Regions from separate parts of the Paenibacillus antri genome, predicted to be linked through region 2. Evidence: predicted binding sites of a transcription regulator. Region 2 holds the regulator's gene; the other holds the start of a gene.

Region 1 (10,321 bases), on a different contig from region 2:
GTCTCGCTGGTAATGTTCCCAACTGGTGGGAAGTACCTCTCCACAGATCACATCGGGACTGAAGTCCAATATCAATTCCTTAATAAGATCCAATGTTAAATTGTGTTTTCGTCTTAATTGATCGTCATGAACTACTCCCAAAATTCCGACCGTTGTCACGAAAGCGCCTCCCACTTAGCCCACATTAATCAAAAACCTAATAACCCATCAATTATTAATAACGAACCAATTGTTGGAAAGTTGCGCATTACTGCCAGCTTGTTGAATAGCCGTGCAGAACACAGTAAAAGCGATGGTTCGGTTCCATCGATGTGCTCTCAACCTGATATACACTGTTATATTGTTCCAATTACTCTCAATATGTTTTATACTTTGATTTAGCGCACGATTTTTAAATATAGAGGGGTTTTGAAATGGAATCTATAAAAATTATGATTAGTTCTACCGTCGACGACCTAAAAGCAGAGAGAGAGACAGCTGAATTAGCATTTACGAGTAACGCCTTTGTTGAGTTAATTGGAGCAGATCGTTTCAATACAGCTTCTGTTGCTGGCAACTCCCGACTTGAAACCACGCGTATGGCAAGAGAGTGTGATCTTTACATCCTTATTCTTGGATCAAGGTATGGTCATGAACTCTCAAATGGAAAGTCAGCCACAGAGATTGAATTCGACGCCGCTATTAAAGCTGATCCAACTAAGGTTCTGATCTTTAAGAAGGAAACTACAGATCCTGCAGAACTAAAACAACAAGATTTTATTAACAGGGTAAGTAATTACACATCAGGTTATTGGCGAACTTCATTTTCACACACCGCTCAACTTATGGCACTAATCCAAAACTCATTCCAACAATGGCTTAAAAATCGCGCTAATTTGGGAACCAGTGCAGATTTCGTCGACCACTTTATTCGATTAGCAAAACAGCGGATCCCTGAGCCATCAGCCCAAATGTACTATAAAACAGAAAAAGATAACGTTGATCTGTCATTTGAAATGTTCTCTCACACTTATTATATAAACTTCAGTAAAAAGCAAATATATGATGATTTTTGGGGTTGCTTAAATCATTTAGAAGATCAATTCGGTCTTTGGCTTAGCTAAATTAAAGGGGGCATTCTGAGTATGAACAAAGTACAAACTGATCCATATATAAATATGCTCTTAACAATTATTAGAGATAATTCGACTCAAAAACAGGAGATAAGAGATGCAATTAAAACTTTAGGTCAAATTGTAGGGAGAAGAATCTACGGTGATCATTATACGTCTGCTAAGATTGTCCAAACTCCTATGCAACAACCATATCAAGGTTTAGTAAGTCGATTGGCAACTACTGTAGTATTAAGCACCCGTGATGATCATGAGTACTTTGCCGCTGGAATAGCCTCTGTATTTGATGGGTGTTTACGCGGTTATATGGATTTCTCTGGTGCTAGAGGTGAACAAGCATTAAATCTTCCAATACAAGCCGCTTCTCTACCTACTCCACCAGTAGGACAAGTAGTAAGTAACGTTATTATTGCCAAATCTGTACTTGCAACAGGTTGTACAGCAGTTTCAATAGCGAGAAAAGCAATTGAATTATATCGGCCTGAAAAAATATTCTTAGTATCCACTTTTTATTCCCAGCGAGGGTTAGAAGAGGTCAACCATCAAATCTACCCAAGACCAGAAATATATATTATCGGGGAACCAGATGATTTAAATAGTGATGGAATGTTGGTGCCTGGAGTTGGAAACCTAGACCAACGTTTATCTTCCTAAATAATAGGTGCACATTCAGCCTTGGGGACGATGTGATAGACTGAAATCACAGTCCTAACAGAACGATTAGGGGAGAATGAAGCATATGGCCGGGAGTGTTTTGATAGACAAATACGGTTCAAATGAGCAACTCCAAGAAAAAGTAATTCGCTTCATCAATGACCACGATTTTTCTGAGCAGCTGCTTGAGTCATATCCCCAGAAGGTTCGGAAGATCGTCAATTTCGCGTATCAAACCAATAGCGGTATATTACTCAATCCCCATGAAATGGCTCGGTTGTTTAAAGTCAATACAGAAGGATGCCACTCAAACGATTATATTAATTTGTTTTCAGGATGCTACGGAATCCCAGTATATGTAACCACGCCTAGCAATAGATTTCTGTTTGTTTGCAGGGACGTCATCCACAATGGGATGGCCGTGTTTTTGAATTCTAATGTTTCACCTACACCTGATAAACCCATTACCGGAAACGCCCCTGCAAATCCAAATATTGAGGAACTTCTTAAAGAGGGGGAAGCAAAGTATAAAAAGGTCGTTCAGTACGAACGGAATCCAAAGAACCGCCAAAAAGCTATTGAGATGCATGGGATGACATGCAAGGCTTGTGGCTTCAACTTTTTTGAGAAATATGGGAAGCATGGCGCTGGTTATATAGAGGTACATCATGTGGTCCCACTTCACCAATACCGGGAGAGTACACCAATTGATCCAAGCAAAGACTTAACGGTTCTATGTTCAAATTGCCACCGAATGATCCATCGTTATAAACTGCATTACTTATCCGTCGAGGAGCTAATACGAATAATCGACTCACAAAAGTGGAATTCAAAAAAGACGTCGATATAAACTTATTACCGAGGCTCTCACTATACTACCAAGCAATAATTCAGGAGAAGGCTCCTCAAATAACTGCCTCGCCGCTTCAAAATGGACCATTGCCACCGATCCATCGCTTTTTGCGTTAATTAGAGACTCATCACAATCCGTCTAAGGTATGTAAAGTTCGTTGGTTGAATGGCTGCCGTACTGTTCAGAACAATCTTGTAACAAATGCTCTATCCCCTTGATTTCCAAGACAAGGAATGGCGATACTTTTCCACCGCATGTATACTGTTTAACTCCTTATAAAGATAAAAAACATCTTCTACCTCCTTTTTTAAATAATACGGTTTTTCCAATCTATAATATGTAGTGAGGAATGCCACATTAAATAATTTAACTCCAAGTCGGTTTATTGTCTCAGTTCTATCATAATAATCACCCATGTCACAGCTCAAACCTTTAAGCGCTTCACCAACTGCACTTCGATTGTAAATATCTTGCCCGTCTTCTAATTGCTGAAGTACTAATACACCATTTTGCCGTAGGAACTCCTTTATTGTACTGGGATTCCAAATGTTATCCTGAGCAATCTCCCACAAAGTAATATACTCTTCAGTCTTATGTCCTAATTGAATAACTGTTTCTTTATCGAAACAAGGCTCAGAATAGATTATTTTTGACTGTAGCTTTAAAAATGTACATAACCCTCTTGCCACTTGTTCGGTTCTTCTCCATAAAATTGCAACGGATCCAATCGAAATAATAACTTGGCTAGCTTGATAATCACTAGCTTTTTTGCTTATGAAATCCAACCAATTTACATGTATGATTGTTTTTTTATTCCTTGGATGTATTTCAGTTTCTATTGAATGCTGGCTTACAATCATCGAAACAACCGCGATACATATCCCTCTGTTTTCAGCAAAGTCAATTACATTTATGTACTCACTGTCAAATATCATATGTTCCTTTAAGAAACTACTATATGACACTAATTGACCTTCACGTTGCATGGTTTTTGCAATAAGCCTATTGATCGACTTATTGTCTAGTGTAGAAATATTTCTAAAAATCTCTCTGCTTTCGTTAAAATCCTCATAATTCTCTTTTAAGAAAAGAACAAGATTTATTGGCCATCGTTGCAGTAACTCTTGGGATTTGGTATAGACTTCTTTTAGCAAGAGTACATTTCCAACATATCCATTTTGTACGAGTTGTCTTCTTTCTTTATGATCTAGTGTTAATGAAAAGACCTTCGTTCTTGTACAAAGATAAAATGCCACACGTTGAGTTAATAGCAGTTGATCTTGGGCTGTTAGATACTCTTGTAGGATTGGAGAATTACCAACTGTGTATTGCTCAACTAATGAGAAAGGTAATTCCTCTCCAACAATTATTTCTGTATTAGACAGAGATAACGTTGCTCCACAACTTTCACAACAGTCGTTGATAACGCCCGATAATGTTGTTTTTCGATTACATGAAGCACACTCTTCTTTCATCAAGGCAGAATGTCTTTTGCAGTAGGTGAAGTACGAAATGCACCAGATTAATCGATGGTATGCATTTTCACTTAGACAAAATGGGCAAAACCTTGAGTGCCCACGCGTTCGCCAGCCAGGTAAAACAAAACCTTTCGAGTACCAATAATAAATGAGTTGTTCGATTTGAAATTTCTCTTGACTAAGAGTCTCAGCCTGATTAATAAATTGCTTCATACTCTCCGTAATATCGTCCGCTCTGAAAAATCTAATTTTCTCAAAACCCAACTCGCTGAACTCCGTGTAATTAATTAGTGCTAATCGTTGGAGATATCCCTTCTAAAGACTCATCTGGCAATATTTCTGGCCGATTAAGCAAATGTTCTGCCATTTGTAATCACCACCCATAAAAAAACTGGTCAAGCAACAATAACGTTGCCTGACCAGTTGGAAAATTAATATCTACTCATAACGATGTATTTTTATGCAATTCCAGTGATTTATGGAATTATTCGTCTAGGTAATTAGGGAACAATTCCAGTCATTTATGGAATTTCACATTTTTTTGTCGCCTGACCTGGAAGCTTCTATCCCATTAGCTGCACTTGCTGTAGCCGCAGTTCGTGCACGTCTTGCAGCCTTCGCTGTTCACGAGCGAAGCCGAGCCGCAACCCGGGCACAAGTCGGTCGAGGAAGCGACGTGAAGCTTCTTCATGACCGGTGCCGCCGGTGCCGGTGCTTCGATTTCCTGCGTTGCGGTCACGAGGTGGTTCGCGTTGTCCTCATAGACGGCGCTTGCTTCCGCATTTTCCTTATGAATCTCAAGCGCCTTCGCGACGGCGTCCGCGATCGATTCGACGCGGTTCGGACCGAAGCCGACGGCGCCGGAGCCGCCGATGCCCTTGAGGTGCTTGATCAGAAGATCCGTCTTGCTGCCGTGATCCCCGTAACGGAGGAACAGCGAGATGACGCGGCCGAGCGCTTCGGACATCGCGAAGACGTCGGAGCCGGCCTTGCCTACGTTCAGGAACACTTCGCTCGGCGTACCGTTCGAATCGTTGATCGTGATATAGGCAATTCCGAACGGCGTATTGAACTTATATGTCGCGCCGCGCAGTACTTGCGGACGGCGTTGATATTGCTTGTCGAATACTTGCTGCTGCTCCGGCGTCGCCTTGATCGGGAGCGATGCGATCGCTTCGATCGCTTGCTCTTCCTTCGAAGCTTCCGGCGTTGCGGCTTCTTCCTTCTTGTCCTCGTCCTTCTTCGTGCTGAGGACTTGAACGTCGCGGCTGCCATCACGGTAGATCGTCACGCCTTTGCAGCCGAGATCGAATGCGAGTTCATACAGCTCTTTCGTCTCTTCGACCGTAAAGTCGGACGGGCAGTTGGCTGTCTTGGAGATCGAGCTGTCGACCCAACGCTGGATCGCCGCTTGCACGCGGATGTGATCCTTCGCGGACAGATCCATCGAAGTGACGAACCATTCCGGGAGCTCTTGGCCCGGGTTCTTGTCCTTCCACTCTTGCGCGATCGGTACGAGCTGCTTGTCGAAGCCGAGACGGCTTTGACGGTAGTACTCGAACGCGAAGTAAGGCTCGATGCCTGTGGACGTGCCGACCATTGTGCCGGTGCTGCCGGTAGGCGCCTGGGTGATGACCGTAACGTTCCGCATGCCGTTCTTCTTGATCGCCGCGCCGACCTCCGGATATTCGGAGACGATGTTCTTCATGAACCCGCTCTGCATGAACTTCTCGTACTCGAAGTGCGTGAACGAACCCTTCTCCCCGGCGATTTCTGAGGATGAGATATACGCTTCCTTCGCCATGAAGCCGTACAGCTTATCGAGGAATACAAGAGATTCCGGGCTGCCGTAACGAATTTCGAGTTTGATCATCAATTCCGCGAGACCCATCGTGCCGAGGCCGACGCGGCGCTCGCCCTGCTGGTTCTTTTGGTTTTCCTCGAAGTGGTACGGCGTCTTGTCGATGACGTTGTCGAGGAAGCGTACCGAGTAGCGAACCGTCTTGCCGAGCTCATCCCACGCGACGTCCTTCTTCTTCTCGTCGTAGAACTTCGACAGGTTGACGGCCGACAAATTGCACACGCCCCAGGCAGGCAATCCTTGTTCGCCGCACGGATTCGTGCAAATGATCGGGTTGAAGTACCACGAGTTCGACATCTGGTTGTAGTACTCCATGAACACGACGCCCGGCTCCGCGGATTTCCATGCGGATTCGATGATCGTGTGCCAGACGTCGCGCGCCTTGACGGTGCGATACGGCTTCACGGCTTTGCCTGCAGCCTTCCACTTCTCCAGATCGCCGTCCCACAGCGCGTCGTACTCCGGATCTTTCGTATCCGGGAAGACAAGCTCCCAGTCGAGGTCTTCCTTAACGGCTTTCATGAAGGCGTTGCTGACGCAAACCGACAGGTTCGCGTTCGTCACTTGGCCCATCGTCTGCTTGACGGTGATGAAGTCGAGCACGTCCGGGTGCCAGTCGTTGATCATGAGCATAAGTGCGCCGCGGCGCGACCCGCCTTGCTCGATAAGCCCCGTCGTGTAGCTGAACAAGCCGCCCCACGATACCGCCCCGCTGGAGGAGCCGTTCACGCCCGCTACGATCGAGCGGCGCGGACGAAGCGAGGAGAGGTTGATGCCGACCCCGCCGCCGCGGGACATGATCTCGGTCATCTCGCTCAGCGTCGTCATGATGCCGCCGCGGCTGTCGTGCGGCGACGGGATGACGTAGCAGTTGAACAGCGTCAGCTCGTCGCTCGCGCCGGCGCCCGCCGCGATGCGTCCGCCCGGGACCAGCTTCCAATCGTCCAAAATATATCTGAAGTTCTCGGTCCACTGCTTCTGCTTCTCGGGCGCTTCCACGGAAGCCATGGCCGCCGCGAGACGATCCCACATCTCTTCAGGCGTCTTCTCGACCGTGAGCGTGATCTTCTCGACCGACGTCTCTACCGTATCGCCGGAGCGCGTCTTGACCGTGACCTTATTTCCGTTCCTGGCGATGACTTCCCCGACTTCCTTCGCCGGGAATTTCGGGTCGTCTTTCGTTAAGGCGAGAACGATGTCCCCGACCTTCGTATTGTTATAATCGGCATCCTTCCGAGCGTATCGATCCAAAAAAATCTTCTCGCTGAGGCCTTCCAGTTTCGTCTTCTGCTTCGTCTTCAAAAGCCGCACCCTCCCAACATTGATAAAAACACAATATATGCACCGTCAGCCTTCGACACCGCCGCCGGGACGAGAACATGATGTATAAATCCATGTATGTAGAAATCATCACTATATATTGTGTCCGGAGTTCATTATACGTCACTAGATGTTGTAGTTTCTAGCAAAATATTTTTTGATTTTGGCAGGAATTTCAGAAGTGCTTACAAACCCTTAATACAATCGCTTTCATCCGGTTTACAAAATCCCGCCGATTTCGACACCGTTCGATTCGACCGAATCGATCGTTTCCCCGGTCACTAGATTGTAACACATTATGACCCAAATGAGAACAAATATTCGCATTCGGGCAAAAAAGGAATTGAGGAACCCGCAACGAAATAGTTCTTACTAATGCGATGTCCGGAGAGGAGGGGCCCTGTGACGCGGATTCCGAAGCCGAAGAAGCCGACGAAGCTAAAGCCGAAGCCGGAGGCGATCGCGAAGCATCCGATGGCGCTGCCCGGCATGCGCTGGATCCCGACGGCGGCGCTCTCGCCCGCCAACCTGCTGCAGCTGCAGCGATCCGCCGGCAATCAAGCCGTCGCCCGGCTGTTGAAGCGGTTCGCGGACCCCGAGACGGGCAGCCTTGAAACCTTGAAGACATACCATGCCGCGAGGCGGGACGGAGTCGTGCCGGTGCCGGGCGCCGAGGGGGAAGCGCTCATGGAGGCGCAGGACCCCCGCTTCGGAGACTGGCGGTTTCAGTTCGTCGCCGGGGACGACGGCGGCATGGCGATGTACTGGATCACGCTCGGGCAATATAAACATCGGCAGCGCCATATTTTGATCGACGCGGCGACGAACGAGCCGCTCGAGGTGACCGGCGGCGATCTGGACGAGCGGGATCGGCAGCTGCTCGCCGATTGGGCGGCGCAGCTGCTCCTCGAGCAGCTGTCCGGCGCGAAGCCGGCGCTCGCGCAGCCGGCAGCCGCGGGCGCCGCTCCTCCCGATGATGAAGAGGAGGACTTCCTCGGCGGCCTGCTCGCGGACGACGGCGGCGACGAAGGCGGAGGAAGCGGCCTCGGCGCGGCGATCGCGGCGGCGGCGGCTCGAAGCGCCGGCGGCAAGGGCAAGGGCGGCGGCGGCAAAACCTAATGCGAAGGGGAATCGGCACCATGGGGAAGTATGTATGGAACGGAGAACGGCTGTTGAATCGAGCGGAGGCGTCGGTGGACGTCGAAGATCGGGGACATACGTTCGGAGACGGGATATATGAAGTGTTTCGGGTTTACGGAGGGAAGACGTTCGAACCGGAGCTGCATTGGGCGCGGTTCGAGCGGAGCGCGAGAGAGCTCCGCATCGAGCTGCCCCTTCCGATCGCCGAGCTTGAGCGGGGCGTCGAGGAGCTGATCGAAGCGGACGGTCTCGCGGAGGGCATCGTCTACCTGCAGCTGACGCGGGGTGCGGCGCCGCGGGCGCATCCGTTCCCGGCGGAGGCGCGTCCGGCGCTGACGGCGTTCGCGAAGCCGCTTGAGCGGCCGCTCTCGGCGCTCGAATCCGGCACGTCCGTCATTACGCGGCCCGACATCCGATGGCTCCGCTGCGACATAAAGAGCTTGAACCTGCTGCCGAACGTGCTCGCGAAACAAGAAGCCTCCGAAGCCGGAGCCTCGGAGGCGGTGCTGCATCGCGACGGCGTCGTCACGGAAGGCAGCTCTTCCAATATCGCGATCGCGAAGGACGGCGTCGTTCGGACGCATCCCGCGAACAACCTGATCCTGCACGGCGTCACCCGCGCGGTCGCGCTGCGCCTCGCCGCCGAGCTCGACATCCGCGTAAACGAAGAACCGTTCACGCTCGACGAGCTCTACGCCGCGGACGAAGCGTTCCTGCTCGGCACGACGGTCGAAGTGATGCCGATCGTTCGCGTCGACGGTCGCACGGTAGCGAACGGCGTCCCGGGTCCGATCGCGCGCAAGCTGCAAGCCGCGTTCGCGAAGCGGATTTAGAAATCCTTCACCATGAATTTGTAAGTTCCGCAAGCGTACTCGTGAAATTCGTCGGGGCGGTCGGTTTGCACCAATTCGGTGCACTCGGCCGTCTTTTCGCGTTTGCGCGCCGATTCGGAGGCGAAAGCGTCCTCGGAGTTGTCGACCACGACGACGTACTTGCCTTCCGCATACGAAATATCGGTATAAATCGGATCCCCTTCGATCGTCGTGTCGACGATCCGCACCGCGTCGTTCCCTCCGCTCGCCGTCACCGCGAGGAACGCGTCGAACCGTTCCAGATTGCTCGCTTCCTCCGGCCCGATGCCGGAATGAACGATGTCCCCTTCGTCGAGCGGCGCCACGGCCGGTTCGGACGTCGAGCAGCCCGCAGCCGTCATGGCGACGACCGCCGCGACCAGACTCCCCAATAGCTTTCTCATCTCGTCACCTCTAGAAGCATTAAACGCACAGGATCTGGAAAAGGTTTCATCCATTCCGGAAATCGTTCGGAATTCGCCCCCTCAGCGGCCTACCCGCTTCCGCAGCCGCCTCCGCCGCACGAGGCGCCCCCGCCGTCGCCGCCTCCGCCCCCGTCGCCGCCATCGCCAACGCCGCCGGCGTCGTCCTCGCCGGACGCCGACGAGCTTAAGACGCTGACGACGATGAGGCCCGCCGCGTAGTCGCTGGCGAGGCGCGGATCGTTCGTCGAAGATCCGTGGCGGCGAGCCTCCTCGAGGCCGGCTTGCACCGACCGCTCGAGCGCCCGCGCCGCATCGAGTCCGGCCGCCGAGCCGTCCGCGAACCAGCGCGCGGCGATATCCTCGGCGTTCATCCGTCCAAGCGCCTCCACCTCCGCCCCGCCGAACCGAAGCCGCCCGAACGCCCCGAGCAACCGCTCGTTCGCCGGATACAGCCGGAACAGCGTGCCGTACAGCAGCTCGAACTCGACGCGGGCGCGCTGCGCTTCGGCGCGGGACGGCGGCGCTACGTGCGGCACATGCGCGATCGTCCGGTCCGCAATGCCCGCGCACAGCGCCTCATACTCCCGCGTGAACAACAGCATCTCGTGCCAGATCGCGTCCGCGTCC
Region 2 (10,321 bases):
TCTACCTCAAAGTCAATACTGAACTTTGAACGATAAAGTTCTAACGAACGATTCATTAACTCCTCAATGGAAAAAGGAGATTTCATATCTTCTTCCACTATGGCAGTAACTCGATCACATCGGAAGACCCTGTATCGATTCGTTTTAAGATCAATACCTGCCGCATACCATTGACCAAACTTAGCAGAAATTTTAAAAAATTGAACATGATAGCATTTTTCCTCATTGTTTCTGGAATATCGAATCGTGCAGTTGCTCTCGTTTAAAATGCTTTGTAAGATTTTTTCTAAAAATCGGCTTTCATGATGATGCGGGTTCATTTCAAACTGCAGTACCTTTTTCATGACGGTAATTTGCTCGATTTGCTTTTGAGAAAGACAACTTTCAAACTTTTCATTGAGTTGATTGACGCTTAAATGAAATGGTGTAGATTCATAAGATTTCAAAGTCAACATGGCAAAGTATAGCGCATACACTTCATCCATCGTAAACATAATTGGGGATAGCAGGCGATTCTTTAGGATCCCGTAACGTCCATATCTGCCATGTTCCACAAAAATCGGCATTCCCAATTGCTCTAAAGATTCAACATCCCGCAGCGCCGTACTTTTTGAAATCTGATATTTCTCCATAAGATCATGTAAATTAAAGAACTCTTTACCGTTCAGGTATCGGATCATGTCATTTAATCGTTCTGATTTATTCATATATCTGAAAACCTCATTTAAGGTGTCATCCTTTGATACCTTAAAAGAGTACAATCAACTTCGTTGGATATCAAGCAGTTCCTACAAATTCGCGAAAAGGAGACCAAACCATGAGTACAACACTGGAAGCAGCAATATTTTTATCCATGAACGGAAGAGCGAAAGAAGCCATCGAATTTTATAAGCTCCATTTTCATGCAAAACAATTGTTACTCGTCACCTACGAAGACATGGCAAAACGCGACAATTCATTGCAACTTACTGATGAAAATAAGCATTGGATTACTCACTCTGTTTTAGCCATCGGTAAAACAAAGATGATGATCGCCGAAGATCCAATGGATATCAACGTAAAGTATACGATCGGGAATAATACCTCTATTTGTATTCAAAGCGCTGACTTGAATGAAATCGAGAATTTTTACAAAAGTTTGACCACGGATGACCGCGTTAGGATCATTGTTCCTTTATCCAGCAATGCGTTTAGCAAAGCGTATGGGATCATTGAAGACCCTTTCGGTATTCAAATTCAACTGATGTATGACCATCGATTGCAATAAAGTGGTTCCTAGCGCCGGGACCGAACACAAAAAAAACACGCCTTTACTTGGCGTGTTTAACATTTGTGATTGGTGGACTCTAGGGGGATCGAACCCCTGACCTCGTCGCTGCCAGCGACGCGCTCTCCCAGCTGAGCTAAGAGCCCGAAACGACAAAATCAATATTATCACGCTCGGCGGGCTCTGTCAATGCGGGATCACGTCTTATTCAGCAGCGTCGATAGCTCCTTCATAAACATGTCGATGTCCTTGAACTGGCGGTACACGGAAGCGAAGCGGACGTAAGCGACCTCGTCGACCTTGTACAGCTGCCCCATCATCAGCTCCCCGATGTCGCGACTCTCGATCTCCGTGCTGGCCGTCTGGCGAAGCTCGCGCTCCACCTCGTCGACGATCTGCTCCAGCCGCTCGACCGATACGGGGCGCTTCTCGCACGCCCGGACGAGGCCGCGAAGCAGCTTCTCGCGGCTGAACTCCTCCCGGCTGCCGTCCTTCTTGACGATCATCAGCGGCGCTTCCTCCACCGTTTCGAACGTAGTGAAGCGGCGCGCGCATCGCTCGCATTCCCTGCGCCGGCGGATCGATTTGTTATCGTTCACGGGACGAGAATCGAGCACCTTCGTTCCGTCATGATCGCAGTATGGACATCTCACAACCAAGTCGCTCCTTCCGCTTCGAACTTCAAACTATGAATCGATATTACCATACAATCCCTGTTTTGAACCTTAGAGAAGCGCACATAATACTATCACCAACGACGAGGAGGTGAAACACATGGGTACAGGTTCTCAAAGCTCCAACACCTTGGTCGTACCTCAAGCGAACCAAGCGTTGGACCAACTGAAGTATGAAGTAGCTCAGGAGCTGGGCATTCAAATCCCGAATGACGGCTACTACGGTCACATGGCTACTCGCGACACGGGCGCGATCGGTGGTCACATCACTCGCCGCCTGGTGCAAATCGCCGAGCAGCAACTCGCCGGCCAATTCAAGTAATCTTCCGCTTCATGGAACATCGGGAGGTTGCGCGGGATACCGCGCAGCCTTTCCGATGTTTTTATTATGGATTCGGCGCCAGTTCCGGATACGTCTGCTCGTACTTTACATAATAATAATACACCCGATGGACGTAGTGTCTCGTCTCGCCGAACGGTATGTCGTCGGCGCGATCCAACGTGCCGTCCCATCGTCCTTCGGACAGCCACCGTTCGACGTTGCCCGGACCGGCGTTGTACGCCGCCGCGACGCGCGCGATCGCGTCGCGCTTCGCTTCGCCGTCTGACGCGAACTGCTGCTGGAGCGACCGCACGTACCATGTCCCGTACCGGATATTCCGATCCGCCTCCTGCAGCCGTTCCGGTCCCGCGGGCTCGTCCCCTTCCTGCTTCGCGATCCATTCGGCCGTCGGCGGCATCAGCTGCATGAGTCCGATCGCGCCCTTGGGGGACGTCTTCGTCGGGCGGAAGTTGCTCTCCACGCGGATGATCGAGGCGATCAAGTACGGATCCACGTCGTACGCTTGCGATTGCTCCACGATCAGCGCTTCGTATTGAAGCGGATACATCCACTTCCCGAGCAGCGCCCGATCGAAGTATAACACCAGCAGAACCAATAGCAATAAAACCGCGTATAACCTCTTCCTGCGGTACCACGCCCGTTCGCTCGTTCCGACCATTACGTCGAACCCGTCTTCCCGGCGACGTACGCTTCGACTTGCCGCTCCGTCTCGGCGAGCGAGCCGCTGTTGTCGATAACGACGTCGGCTCGCTTCCGCTTCTCTTCGATCGGCATCTGAGCGTCGATGCGTCGTTCCGCGTCCTCGCGGGACATCCCGTCCCGCGCCATGAGGCGCTCGAGCTGCACTTCGCGCGGCACGTACACGACGAGCACGTCTTCGAACGCGTAGAGCTTGTCCAACCCGGACTCGTACAACAACGGAATGTCGGCGACGACGAGCCGCTCGGGCTCTTTCTCGTTCCATTCCGACATCTGTCTGGCCATTTCCTCGCGAATGCGCGGATGGGTGATCGCTTCGAGCTTCCGCCGCGCCGACTCGTCGCCGAACACGATCGAGCCGAGGCGCTTGCGATCCAGCGTTCCGTCCGGCGCGATCACGTCTTCGCCGAACGTCTCGCGAATGTCGAGAAGCGCCGGACGCCCGGGGAGCACGACGTCGCGAGCGATCCGGTCCGCGTCCACGATTTTCGCGCCGCGCGCTTCCAGCATCCGGGATACCGTCGATTTGCCGCAGGCGATGCCGCCTGTAAGTCCGACGTTCAACCGAATTTCCCCTCTACATTAATTTCATGAATCCCATTACGATCAAGATGCAGCCCGGCAGCAGCGTCAGCTTGCCGATCCATCGCCAGCCGGAGAGCAGAAAGCCCAGCTTGACGCCGATCGCGATGCACGCGCCGCACGCCGCGCCGATCATCAGCGAGGTCGCCACCGGCGGAAACCCGATCAAGGCCGCGCCCACGCCCGCGCCGAGGCTGTCGAGCGACAGCGCGATGCCGAGCAGCACCGCTTCCGAAGCGGTGATCACGCCCGAACGGTCCATGTCCGCCATCGACGGCGTGCGCCAAATCCGGATAATAAGCCCGAATTGACGGATCTCCCATTGCAGCACCGTCTTTTCGGCTGCGGCCGACGCCTCGGCCGGCGTCGCTTCGGCCGGCGCGCTCGCATCGGCCCCCGACGGCTTCGACGGGTCGTCGCCTGCCGCCGATTCCCGGCGCGACGTCAACAGCATCTGCACGATCGCCCATGCGCCGATCGCGATCAAGATGGCCGCCCCCGTCCAACGCGCCGCCCGTTCGGGCAGCCACTCCACGAACAAGCCGCCGACGGCCATCGACCCGAACAGGACGAACGCTGATAATAACGATACGATTCCGATGGAATACGCCGGAATGCGGATCTTCCGAATTCCGTACATCATGCCGGCGCTCAAGCCGTCCAAGCTGACGGCCAGCGCCAGCGCAAGCATCGACCCAAAGGCCACCACGTTCGATCCCTCCCGAAGGCATCCGCCTATATTGGATACCTTCACTATATGGAGGGACGCCGTCAGGTGTGCTTCTGCCCCTGGTCCCGCTTCGCGCGGCTTCTCTTCTTCGGCTGGCACCGCGGACAAATATGCGTGCCGCGGCCGCCGACGACGAACTTCTCGATGACGCCGCCGCAGCCGGCCGGACACGGTTCGCCTTCCCGCCCGTAGGCGCGCAGGCTGAATTGATAAGCGCCTTGCTCGCCCTGGCCGTTCACGTACGACTTTACGGACGAGCCGCCCGCTTCGACCGACGCGGATAACGTCGCCACGATCGCCCCATGCAGCCGTGCGAGCTCGGCGCGGGAGAGCTCGTCGGCCGGCCGCTCGGGATGAATGCCGGCGGCGTGCAGCGCTTCGTCGACGTAGATGTTGCCGATGCCGACGACGACTTCTTGGTTCAGCAGCAGCGGCTTGATTTTCGTCTTCTTCGCGCCGAGAGCTTCGCGGAACGCGGACAGCGTGAACGCCTCGTCGAGCGGTTCGAGCCCGAGCTTCGACAACGGCCCTTCCCGCGTCTCCTCGCCCGGCTTGTACAAGTCCATCGTGCCGAACTGCCGTACGTCGCGGTATCGCAGCTCCGTGCCGTCGGTAAACCGGAAAATAACGTGCGTATGAAGCTCCGTCTCGTCCTCCGCGTCATATAAGCCGTAGCGGCCTTCCATACGCAGGTGGGACAGGAGCAATAATTCGCCTAGATCGAATTTCAGAAATTTGCCTCGCCGTTCGACGCCGCGGATCGTCAACCCTTCGAGCGCTCTCGCGAACGCCTCGGGCTCCGCCGGACGGCGGATAATGCGCGGCAGCCGGACGTCGACCGACCGGATCGTCTTGCCCGCCACGAGACGCTGCAGCGTTCTTCGGACGGTTTCCACCTCGGGTAATTCAGGCATCGCTCTATCACCTCAACTCCCGATTATACCGCATGAGAGGGCCGTATCCTCTATTTCGCTTCGTACCAATTGCTGCCTTCGCTGACCTCGACCTTGAGCGGCACGTCGAGCGCGAGCGCGCTCTCCATCGTCTCGCGCACCATGGCGCGCATCGTCTCGAGCTCCTCCGGCGGCACCTCGAACACCAATTCGTCGTGCACCTGCAGCAGCATGCGGCTCTTCACGCCCGCTTCGCGCATCCGATCGTCGAGCCGCACCATCGCCAGCTTGATGATGTCCGCGGCCGTGCCTTGGATCGGCGTATTCATCGCCGTCCGCTCGGCGAACGAGCGGATATTGAAGTTCGAAGCGTGAATTTCCGGCAAATACCGGCGGCGATTGAGCAGCGTCGTGACGTATCCGTCTTTGCGCGCCTGCTTCTTGATGTCGTCCATGAACCGCCTTACGCCGCTGAACACGTCCAAGTATTGCTCGATGAACTGCGCCGCGTCCTTGCGGTTGATGCCGAGGTTGTTCGACAAGCCGAAGTCGCTGATGCCGTAGACGATGCCGAAGTTGACGGCTTTCGCCTGCCGGCGCATGTTCGCGTCGACCGCGTCCGCGCTCACGCCGAACACGTCCATCGCCGTCTTCGTATGGATGTCCATGTCGTTCTGAAACGCTTCCTTCATCCGCTCGTCGCCCGAGATGTGCGCGAGGACGCGCAGCTCGATCTGCGAATAGTCGGCCGCGAGAATGCGCCAGCCCGGCTCGGACGGCACGAACATCTTCCGCAGCTTGCGGCCTTCCTCGGTGCGGATCGGGATGTTTTGCAGGTTCGGGAACTGGCTGCTGAGCCGCCCCGTCGCCGCGATCGTCTGACGGTAGTACGTATGAATTTTCCCGGTCGCGCGCACTTCCTTCTGCAGCCCTTCCACGTACGTCGATTGCAGCTTCGAGAGCGTGCGATAGTGAAGCAGATTGCTGACGATCTCGTGGTACGGCGCCAGCTTCTCCAGCACCTCCGCGTCCGTCGAGTAGCCCGTCTTCGTCTTCTTCACCGGCGGCAAACCCAACTTTTCGAAAAGGATTTCCCCAAGCTGCTTCGTAGAGTTCAAGTTGAACTCCGTTCCGGCCTGCTCGTAGATCGTCGCGACCAGCTTGTCGAGCGCTTCGGTCAATTCGACGCCGTAGCGCTTCAGCTCGTCGACGTCGACCTTGACCCCTTGCAGCTCCATGCGCGCGAGCACGAACGACAGCGGCAGCTCCAACTCGTACATAAGCGGCTCCATCTCGTGTTCGGCCAGCTTCTTCCGCTGCCGCTCGGCGAGCTCCGCCACCGCCCGCGCCTTGCGGCCCAGATGCTCCGCGATTTTCTCCGGCTCGGGCAGCTTAAACTTCGCGCCCTTGCCGAACACGTCGTCGTCGGAAGGAACCGCGATGCCGTCCTTCCCCGCGATGTCGCTGAGGGCGTGGCTCGATTCCGTCGGATCGAGCAAATACGCGGCGAGAATCGTATCGAACGCGACGCCGCGCAGCTCGACGCCTTGCCAGGCGAGCGCGAGCTCCGCCTTATGCGCGTCGTGAATCGTCTTGCGCGCGTTCGCGTCCGCGAGCCAGGACCGGAGCGGCGCCGCCTCGCTCGAGGCGAGGAACGGCATCGGCGCGAAATACGTCCGCTCTTCGTCCGCGTAGAGGGCGAGACCGAGCACTTCCGCGCCGTGCGGATTTTCGCCGATCGATTCGACGTGCGCGCCCCGAACGTCCGGAAGCGCCGCGACGAGGGAAGCGACGGTCGAAGCGTCGACCGTCGTCACCTGAATGGCGGCCGCCTCGGAGCCGCCCGAAGCGGCGTCGCTTCCGCCGATCGCGAGACGTTCCAGCAGCGATTTGAACTCGAGCTTCTGGAACATCGTCCGCATGCCGTTCGTATCGAAGCCCTCGAACGCCAGCTCGTCCCAGCCGGCGTCGTACGGCACCTCGCGGAAGATCGTCGCGATTTCCTTGCTCATGCGGGCGCTGTCCGCATGCTCCTTGATCGTCTCCTTCATCTTGCCTTTGATCTCTTCGACGTGCTCCAGCACGCCTTCGACCGAGCCGAATTGATGAAGCAGCTTCAGCGCCGTCTTCTCGCCGACGCCGGGGACGCCGGGAATGTTATCGCTCGCGTCGCCCATGAGCCCTTTCAGGTCGATGATTTGACGCGGCGTCAGTTGATATTTTTCTTGGATGTAAGCCGGGTCGTACATCTCCGTCTCGCTGATGCCCTTGCGGGTCAGCGCGATGCGCACGCGATCGGAAGCGAGCTGCAGCATGTCCTTGTCGCCGGACACGACGATCGTCTCGATGCCTTCCTCGTCCGCGCGCTTCGTGAGCGTCCCGATGATGTCGTCCGCTTCGTAGCCCTCGATCTCGAATTGCTTCACGTTCATCGCCTGCAACAGTTCCTTGAGCAGCGGGAACTGCTCGGACAGCTCCGACGGCGTCTTCGAACGTCCGCCCTTGTAATCGCCGTACTCCTCGTGTCGGAACGTGCGCTTGCCCGCGTCGAACGCGACGAGCAGATGAGTCGGCTTCTCCTCTTCGATGATGCGCAGCAGCATCGTGGTGAAGCCGTACACCGCGTTCGTATGGAGACCGGCTCCGTTCGTCAGCGGCGGCAGCGCGTAGAACGCGCGGTTAATAATGCTGTTGCCGTCGATCAATAAACACTTGGCCACGGTAAACACCTCAATGTGTTCGAAACTAGCTTCATCATAGCATAGCGCGAAATCGGATGCATAATTTTAGAACAAGACGAAGGAGGGGATCGAATGGTGCCGGTGCGCAAGGAAGGCGCGCGGCGCGCGGCCGCCGTCGTATGCTTCGACTTGAGCGGAACGCTGGTGGCTTGGAACGCGGCGTACGAGGCCGCGCTGCGCGAGGCGATGGGAGAGTGGGTCGGACGATGGGGCGACGAAGGCGCGGCCAAAGCGTTGATCGAAGAGGCGTTGCTACATTATAAGAAGTCCAGAAGCCGGGGGAAAAGCAAAAGCGCCGGCATTCGCGACGCGGTCGCCGTGCTGCAGACCGAATCCAGCGAGCGGACGGCGCGGCATATCGCGAAGGAAGCGCGGCGGCTGCAGCCGCGGAAGGCGGCGTTCGTCCCGGGCGCCGAGGAGACGCTGCGGCAGCTCTCCGGGCGCTATCGGCTGGCCATCCTCACGAACCTGGACGCGGCGACCGCCAAGGAGCTGTGGCTCCGGCTGAAGCTGCACCGGTTCGTGTTGGAGACCGACGTCTTCGCCGCGCCCGCCGGCATGAAGAAGCCGGAGCAGCGCCTGTTTCGCGCCGTCGCCGCGTCGCTCGGGACGCCGCCCCGGCACTGCGTCATGGTCGGCGATTCGTACCGCCGCGACGTCGTCGGCGCGGTGCGGTCCGGCTGGCAGGCGGTGTGGATCCGTTCGTCGAACGCGAGTCCGGCGTCGCCGCGGTCGGCGCTCGGCCGGCAGCTTCGCATCGCGACGTCGATTACGGCGCTGCCGCGGCTGATCCGCCCTGCGGGGCGGACGGCTCCGTCAGACCCAAAGGATGCATAGCGGCGATCGCGGCGGAAGCGACGGCGCTGCCGTCCTTCGCCTTCGCCTGCCGCTTGCAGTCCGCGGCCGTCCGCGATATCGCGTCCGCCGACGCGCGCGACGGATCCTCCACGCGAACGAGGGCGATCGAGACGCTTAAGGCCTCGACGTCGCGCGTACGGCCGTACCGGTCCTGGACCGTCGTCCCTTGCGGCTGGCCGTCGTAGAACGCGTCGATGCCCAGCCGAAACCGCCGGATGATTTCCTCCGCGACCGTCTCCGGCGCGTCGGCGCCGGTGATGACGATGAAGTCGTCGCCGCCGATATGGCCGACGAAGTCGCGCGGGCGGCCGCAGACGGCGACCGAGCGGCGAATGACGTCCGCCGTCAGCTGGATCGCTTCGTCCCCTCGTTGAAAGCCGTACAGATCGTTGAACCATTTAAAGAAGTCGATATCGACGTATAGAACGGAGAAGGGCTCCCCATCCAGCACCCGGCGCTGCAGCTCGCGCTGAATTTGCACGTTGCCGGGCAGCCCGGTGAGCGGATTCGCCACCCTCGCGTGCTCCATGCGGATGCTCGTCATGTGCTCGAGGATGTCCCGCACCGTCACGACGCCCGCAAGCTCGCCGCGCTCCGTCACGACGACGAGGTCGTACAGCTTGCCCGACTCCCGCATCGTCGCGAGCGAGGACACCGTCTCGAGCGGCGTGTCGGCGTCGACCGTCAACGGGCTCAAGTCGGCGACCACCTTCACGGGCTTCGACCAGAACAAGGAGATGCCGTATTGGACGGACAGCTTGCGGAACAGCTCGTCCCGCATCAGCAGACCGACGGGGCGCGAGCCCTCCACGACGACCGCCCCGAACTGATCCGGATGATCGCGGAAGTACGTCGCCGCGAAGGACACCGGATCGTCCGCCTGGAACGTCTTCGCCGTCGCCGCGACGTCTCCCACGGTACGCAGCCCCGCGGTTCCCGCGAGTCGGGTCGCCGCATAGATCGTCGCCTTCGCCTCGGGCGTCACCGGCTTCAGCGTCGCGTCCGGGCGCCCTAGGAAATATCCTTGCGCGTAATGAACGCCTAGGCGAATGAGCTTCTCCAGCTCCTCCGCTTCCTCGATGCCCTCGGCGATCACCTTGATGTTGAGCCGCTTCGCGAACCAGACGAACGTCTCCAATATGTATTCCTTCACCTTGTCCCGGTGAATGCCCTGCACGAGAGACCGGTCCACCTTAATGTAGTCCGGTTGAATTTCCGCGATCGCCTGCAAGGACGAATAGCCGGCGCCCGCGTCGTCGATCGCGATCCGGTACCCTTGGCTCCGGTAGTGGTCTATTACCTTCTTCGCGGTGGAGAAATCCTCGATGGAGCTGCGCTCCGTAATCTCGAGCACGACGTTGTTCGGCGTAAGCCCCCGCCGCTGCAGCAGGGCGAGCGTCTGGCCCGGAGAAAAATCCGGATCGTGCAAAATTTGGGCCGGAATGTTCAGGAAGATGCGTTGATGCCGGGCGAGGCCGTCGATGCCGAGAATCGCCTGCTCCCGCGTCAGCTTATCGAGCGCGTACAGCTTGTC

The links. Region 2 encodes NrdR, which represses ribonucleotide reductase genes. Its sites were predicted from a motif close to AACACNATATATNGTGTT; they were not measured.
Region 1: the regulator NrdR is predicted to act here: its motif matches at 7,368-7,385, upstream of FE782_RS00880 (adenosylcobalamin-dependent ribonucleoside-diphosphate reductase).

Annotation. Positions count from the first base shown of each region.
Region 1 covers NZ_VCIW01000001.1:235,275-245,595, forward strand. Annotated here, with positions in the region: gene FE782_RS00855 (hypothetical protein) at 1-159, opposite strand, end outside; gene FE782_RS00860 (DUF4062 domain-containing protein) at 414-1,103, shown strand; gene FE782_RS00865 (uracil phosphoribosyltransferase) at 1,125-1,766, shown strand; gene FE782_RS00870 (HNH endonuclease) at 1,852-2,616, shown strand; gene FE782_RS00875 (TniQ family protein) at 2,826-4,361, opposite strand; gene FE782_RS00880 (adenosylcobalamin-dependent ribonucleoside-diphosphate reductase) at 4,669-7,260, opposite strand; gene FE782_RS00885 (hypothetical protein) at 7,681-8,397, shown strand; gene dat (D-amino-acid transaminase) at 8,418-9,251, shown strand; gene FE782_RS00895 (DUF4362 domain-containing protein) at 9,248-9,673, opposite strand; gene FE782_RS32165 (UCP032817 domain-containing protein) at 9,763-10,321, opposite strand, start outside.
Region 2 covers NZ_VCIW01000036.1:871-11,191, forward strand. Annotated here, with positions in the region: gene FE782_RS30585 (helix-turn-helix transcriptional regulator) at 1-707, opposite strand, end outside; gene FE782_RS30590 (VOC family protein) at 818-1,267, shown strand; tRNA gene FE782_RS30595 (tRNA-Ala) at 1,338-1,413, opposite strand; gene nrdR (transcriptional regulator NrdR) at 1,465-1,920, opposite strand; gene FE782_RS30605 (alpha/beta-type small acid-soluble spore protein) at 2,042-2,263, shown strand; gene FE782_RS30610 (lytic transglycosylase domain-containing protein) at 2,328-2,942, opposite strand; gene coaE (dephospho-CoA kinase) at 2,942-3,547, opposite strand; gene FE782_RS30620 (MntP/YtaF family protein) at 3,561-4,274, opposite strand; gene mutM (DNA-formamidopyrimidine glycosylase) at 4,337-5,209, opposite strand; gene polA (DNA polymerase I) at 5,260-7,908, opposite strand; gene FE782_RS30635 (HAD family hydrolase) at 8,002-8,766, shown strand; gene FE782_RS30640 (GGDEF domain-containing protein) at 8,699-10,321, opposite strand, start outside.